One region of the Paenibacillus sp. FSL R5-0887 genome, then DNA from elsewhere that is predicted to be linked to it. Evidence: predicted binding sites of a transcription regulator. Region 1 holds the regulator's gene; the other holds the start of a gene.

Region 1 (3,177 bases):
GCGGTTTATTTAAGGATTTGGCTTCCATCCGTGAGCAAGTAAGATTCTTTATGGGGCTGAATGACGATAATGTAGTATATTGGCTGGAGGCAAATGGAAATTACCGCAGCAAATCACTGCAGATGTATGCCGTCCCTGTGGATGTTAGCAGCCAGCTTAAAGAGTTGTTCTTCGATAAGAAAAAAAGCATCGTGCTTACCTCGGCGACGCTGTCTGTAGATAAGTCTTTTCAATTTATGATTGATAATCTCGGACTTAACGAAGCTGCAGAAGAGGGACGTCTAATGACCTCACTCCTTCCATCTCCCTTTAAGTATCGCGAGCAGGCACTGCTAGTTATACCGCGTGATTTTCCTAGTGTGAAGGGGAGTGTGGGCGATGCTCGATTTGTCGATACACTCGTACAGTCATTATCGGAAGCTGCTAAAACAACACGTGGGCGGATGCTGGTTCTGTTTACTTCTTATAAAATGCTGCGTCAGGTATATGATCCGCTTAAAGAGGCTTTGGCCTCACAAGAGATTACGGTGCTTGGTCAAGGCGTGGAAGGTGGCAGCCGGAGCAAGCTGATCCGCCGCTTTCAGGACAGTGCAGCATCCGTATTGCTGGGGACGAGCAGCTTCTGGGAAGGTGTAGATATTCCAGGTGAAGCACTGACTTGCCTGGCCATCGTGAGACTTCCATTTCAACCGCCGAATCACCCGTTGGCGGAAGCGAAGTCGGAGTTATTACAGGCCCAGAAGAAGAATCCGTTCATGAAATTATCTGTTCCTCAAGCGGTTATTCGTTTTAAGCAGGGATTCGGAAGACTGGTTCGCACGGCGCAGGATCGCGGAATAGTTATTGTTTATGATACAAGGGTTATTGAATCTCATTACGGGAAGTATTTCCTTTATTCATTGCCTGGTCCCAAAATGGAGCATATGCTTACTGATCAAATGGTCCCACGCATAGCGGAATGGCTAGAGGATGGCGGCGCTTCTTAAAACGCTCGTCTTCAGTTTAGCTCCTCCTTATCCTTAAGGGCGGTGTGTTACAGTACCGTCCTTAATAAGGAGAGGTAGACGTTTGAATATGGATTTTCACAAGAACATTACTATTTTTAGGAGGAAAAATATGAAATCGGATAAAATATCAGAAGCCGTTGTTCGCAGACTGCCTGTGTACTTGCGTTTTTTGAATGATCTCCAGAATCGCGAAATATTAACAGTTTCCTCTCAGGAACTTGGACAAAAGCTTGATCTTAATCCCGCACAGATTCGTAAGGATTTAGCATATTTTGGTGACTTCGGCAGAAAAGGTATCGGCTATGATGTAACGTATCTTATTGAGAAAATCCGTCATATCCTGAAGCTGGATCAACAGCTTAATGTAGCTTTAGTTGGAGCAGGTAATCTCGGACATGCCTTGTCTAATTACAATGCATATCTTAAAGATACTATGAAAATCACGGCTATATTTGATTCGTACGCTCCTAAGGTTGGACGTAAGATCAACTCCCTTACTGTGCAACCGATGGATGAACTAGGCAGCACGATTCGTGAGCAAGGTATTCGCATTGCCATTATTACCGTACCTGATTCAGAAGCTCAAAATGTAGCAGATATTCTCATTTCTTCTGGGATTGAAGCGATTTTGAACTTTGCCCCTGTGATTCTGAAGACACCACCGAATATCCGGGTGCATGCAGCTGATTTTACAACTGATCTGCAAAGTCTTGCTTATTACTTGCGGGATGGAAAGGAAGAAAGCGAACATGAACAACAATAAAACGATAATTAAGGGCGGGTATTTTCTGACTCCGGGAACGGATGAGCCGGTTCTGAGTGGATATATGACTATTGAAGATGATTTAATCACTTACATAGGAAAAGAAGAGCCTCAGATGGAAGCTGGAGTGCAAGTGGTTGATGGCAGCCGTCTGCTGTTCATGCCTGGACTTGTAAACACACATGGTCATGCGGCGATGTCTTTGCTGCGTGGATATGGAGATGATTTAGCGCTACAAGTGTGGCTTCAGGAGAAGATGTGGCCGATGGAGGAAAAGTTCACCGGTGATGATGTATACTGGGGAACCTCCTTATCTGTATTGGAAATGCTGAAGGGTGGAACTACGACCTTCCTCGATATGTATGATCATATGGACCGAGTAGCCGAGGTAGCTGAGTTATCAGGTATCCGTTCCGTATTGATGCGTGGTGTGATCGGGTTATGTCCAGAGGATGTACAGAATCACAAGCTTGCGGAAGCGATTTCTTTTGCCCGTAACTGGCATGGAAAGGCTGAAGGTAGAATTACTACTATGATCTCGCCGCACGCCCCTTATACTTGCCCTCCGGACTTCCTGGTTAAGTTCGTGCAGGCAGCGCATGATCTGGATTTACCGATGCATACGCATATGTCCGAAACGAAACGTGAAGTGGAACAAAATGTGGCGGATTACGGGTTGCGTCCTGTAGCTCACTTAGAGAAGCTTGGCATGTTCACACGTCCATCGATAGTTGCACATGGTGTTCATTTAAATGATGAAGAGATTGAGATCTTGGCTCGCCATAATGTGGGTGTATCTCATAATCCGGGCAGTAATTTGAAGCTGGCTAGCGGAGTGGCTCGGGTTACTGATCTTCTAAAAGCTGGTGTGAAGGTGTCTCTTGGCACGGATGGCGCGGCAAGCAACAATAACTTGGATATGTTTGAAGAGATGCGGCTTGCAGCTCTCATTCATAAGGGTGTCAGCGGTGATCCAACGGCTGTTCCAGCTCCAGAGGCTCTGCGTATGGCTACAGAATATGGCGCGCAGTCCATCTTTTTAAATAATGTAGGCAGACTTGCTGTAGGGATGAAAGCAGATTTCATTGCTATTGATATCGATCAGCCGCATTTGCTGCCACACACAGATCTGTTGTCTCATGCAGTTTACTCTGCTAGCGCTAAGGATGTTGAGCATGTGTGGGTGAATGGTAAACAGGTCATCAAGCATGGACAATGCTTAACCCTGGATGAGGAAGCTATCCGGCGTAAAGCGCAAGAAGCCTTCGAAGGTTTATTGAAGCGTTAAGTCTGGAGAATAACGAATAAATAATAGGCTGCGACTTTTTGCTTTTAGCAAAAGTTGCGGCCTTTTGTGTATTTTTAAGGCTGGGAAAGCTAGAAAATTATGAAATTTTGGATAAACAC
Region 2 (3,177 bases), on a different contig from region 1:
CTGAATTCAAAAGCGACACCACGCGCTATCAGAGCTAATAAGGCAAATACAAAAGGAATATAGAATCCACTAAACAGCGTTGCATACCACTCCGGGAAAGCCGCAAACATTGCACCCGCAGCTGTGATAAGCCATACCTCATTCCCATCCCAGAAGGGTCCGATCGAGTTAATCAGAACACGGCGCTCTGTATCATTTTTAGCGAGAATTTGTGTTTCCATCCCTACGCCGAAATCGAAACCCTCCAGGAAGAAGAACCCTATAAACAGAACTGCAATCAGCACAAACCACAATTCATTAAGAGATATCATGGGAACCCTCCTCGTTATATGGATCATTCGAATCGCCGTGATCGTTATCCATTGCATAAGGACCTTTTTTAATCACTTTAATAAACAATCCGACCAACACTAATCCTAGAATTAAATAAATCGTTGTAAAAGAAATCACGGAGAACAGAACTTGACCACATGTAATATTAGGCGACACACTGTCTTCCGTTGTCATCAGTCCGAATACCGTCCATGGCTGACGCCCGAATTCGGTCATAACCCAACCGGCTGTATTCGCAATCGGAGGAAGCAACAAGCCCCATAACATAAACCGCATAAACCAAGTGTTCGGACGGTCCATTTTTTTGCGCCACATTAAGTACATAGCGTACATTCCCAATACAATCATTAACGTTCCTGCTAGAACCATGATCCGGAAACTCCAGAATGTCGTACGTACAGGTGGAATATAGTCACCGGGGCCATAGGTTTGCTCATACTCCGCTTGCAGCTCAAGCATACCTTTAACTTCACCGGAAAATTTACTGTATGAAAGGAAACTCAGCATATAAGGAATTTGAAATTCTCCACTACTAATTTGATTCTTTGGATCAATGTTTGCCCATACGGTCCAAGGTGCCGGGTCACCACTCTTACCCCACAGTCCTTCGGAAGCTGCCATTTTCATTGGTTGAGTTTCAACCAAATATTGCGCTTGGGCGTGACCAGCAACAGCTACACCAATAGAAGAAATAATCCCTACGATGGCTGCAATCTGAAAAGACTTCTTAAAGAAAGAAACCTCTTGTTTCTTCAATATTTTATAAGCACTAATACCTGTTACAAGAAAAGCACCTGTTGCATAAGCAGCCAGTACGGTGTGTGGGAATTCAACCAGCAATTGTCCGTTCGTAATAAGCGCGAAGAAATCATTCATTTCTGCACGTCCATTATTTATCTCAAAACCCACAGGATGCTGCATAAAAGAGTTAGCCGCTAGAATCCAGAATGCAGATAACATCGTACCGAATGCTACCAGCCAGATGGACAGTAAATGTACTCGCTTGGACACCTTATCCCAGCCGAATATCCATATCCCAATAAAAGTAGACTCCAGAAAAAAGGCTGCCAATGCCTCAACTGCAAGCGGAGCCCCGAATACATCACCAACAAAACGTGAATAATCGGACCAGTTCATCCCGAACTGAAATTCCTGCAAGATTCCTGTAACTACCCCTACTGCAAAATTGATGAGGAATAGCTTTCCCCAGAACTGCGCCATTTTTTTGTACTCTTCATTACCTTTTCTAACGTACATTGTCTCCATGATTGCAATCAAGAGCGCTAGTCCGATTGATACCGGTACAAAGAAATAGTGGAATATTGTCGTCGACGCAAATTGTATACGCGACAGCATTACTGTATCCATATTTGTCCCTTCCTTCTCCCCTTTTCGTTAATTATATTCTGTCAAAAATTTAAACTTCTTTTTGTGATAAATGTCACATAAAGATAGTCATTTAACGGTGAAATTCAAATGATTTGTGACAAAGATCACAATTTAGCATAAAGAAAGCAAAAAAAATAAGACGGTTTACCCGTCTTGAGTGGTTCGTCGTTCTATTAAATGCTTGACTCATTTAGGTATTGGTTAGATGGAAATACCCTTCTTCAGCGATTTGAGATCGCCATTCGAATTAAGCAATTGGGGTAGCATCTTCGTGCTGCGAACCATTGGAGAGTCACATAGACGGCAAGAAGGCGCATGTTCAAATGCGAAATTATCCCTCATCCATCCGTTGCATCCCTCATTGGTACATGCCCAAATTGCGGTATTTTCTTCCGGTATTTCTTCCAAAGGTTTCTTCCGGTAGTTCATTGCCGTTCCTCCCATCCTGTAAGTCAAATAGTGAGTAACTAGATATAAAAAGACCGTCCCAACTTTCACAAGCTGGGACGGTTTCTTCTATTATTACAGTTTCACAACGTTTTCGGCTTGTGGTCCACGGTTGCCTTGAACAACGTTGAATTCAACGCGTTGGCCTTCGTCCAAAGTTTTGAAGCCGTCGCCAGTGATTGCGCTGAAGTGAACGAATACGTCGCTTCCGCCTTCAACTTCGATAAATCCGAATCCTTTTTCTGCGTTGAACCATTTAACTGTACCTGTTTGCATGTGTGTTACCTCCACAAATTTAAATTAATATGTTCTTTTTATCTTCAAACAAAGAAAAAATTCACACATTGAAAAAGGTTGTATTACCAAATATGACAGCCCTTTTCAATGCGAGAATTAGGGACTAAATGTATGATTGATATCATATTACCACACCTGATTAGCAAAGGCAAGCAAGCATCCGAATATATCCGTTTTTGCCCTAATAAGTATTACCTTCCAATGTAAGGGCTGCCACTTAGTGTTTATTCCCTAAATAGATCCTTTTTTTGGCATAATTATCATGGTTTTAGAAAAATAGCTTTCCCAAAAACGTTACTTTTATCCGCTTTTTCAAGAAGGTACCCCCTCGGAATCGAAGGGGTAGTCCGCTCTACTTGTCGTAACTGCTATATCATTATATACCGACTTCCAGCATATTATTCCTGTGGTTTTTCTAGAAGTTTAACTGTTGCCTGTTTGGCCTCGCCGTTTCGATAGTAAGTAATTTTCAGATCATCACCGATCTTCGTATGATTATATAAGTACTTGCGAAGAGAAAGGGTAGATATGATTGATTGATCATTAAATTTGGTAATGACATCATTGAATTGCAGTCCAGCTTCCTTCGCAGGGCCAACGGCTTCTAGAACAACTACTCCATCCTTAACACTGTTCGGCAGGTTCAATTCATTGCGTTGATCTTCTGCTAGTGGAACGTACGGATTGTTCAAATCAACTGAATATACACCC

Evidence for each region. Region 1 encodes Rex, which represses fermentation and respiration genes when NADH is low (regulators of the CRP and FNR family bind a similar motif). Its sites were predicted from a motif close to TTGTGAAATATTTCACAA; they were not measured.
Region 2: MKY14_RS27230 (cytochrome ubiquinol oxidase subunit I) is a predicted target of Rex. The motif match lies at 1,763-1,780, and genes of this name have one in related genera.

Annotation. Positions count from the first base shown of each region.
Region 1 covers NZ_JBBOCE010000001.1:2,561,856-2,565,032, reverse strand. Annotated here, with positions in the region: gene dinG (ATP-dependent DNA helicase DinG) at 1-986, shown strand, start outside; gene MKY14_RS11550 (redox-sensing transcriptional repressor Rex) at 1,117-1,770, shown strand; gene MKY14_RS11545 (amidohydrolase) at 1,757-3,058, shown strand.
Region 2 covers NZ_JBBOCE010000002.1:2,113,066-2,116,242, reverse strand. Annotated here, with positions in the region: gene cydB (cytochrome d ubiquinol oxidase subunit II) at 1-311, opposite strand, end outside; gene MKY14_RS27230 (cytochrome ubiquinol oxidase subunit I) at 298-1,701, opposite strand; gene MKY14_RS27225 (cold-shock protein) at 1,924-2,151, opposite strand; gene MKY14_RS27220 (cold-shock protein) at 2,245-2,445, opposite strand; gene MKY14_RS27215 (S1C family serine protease) at 2,865-3,177, opposite strand, start outside.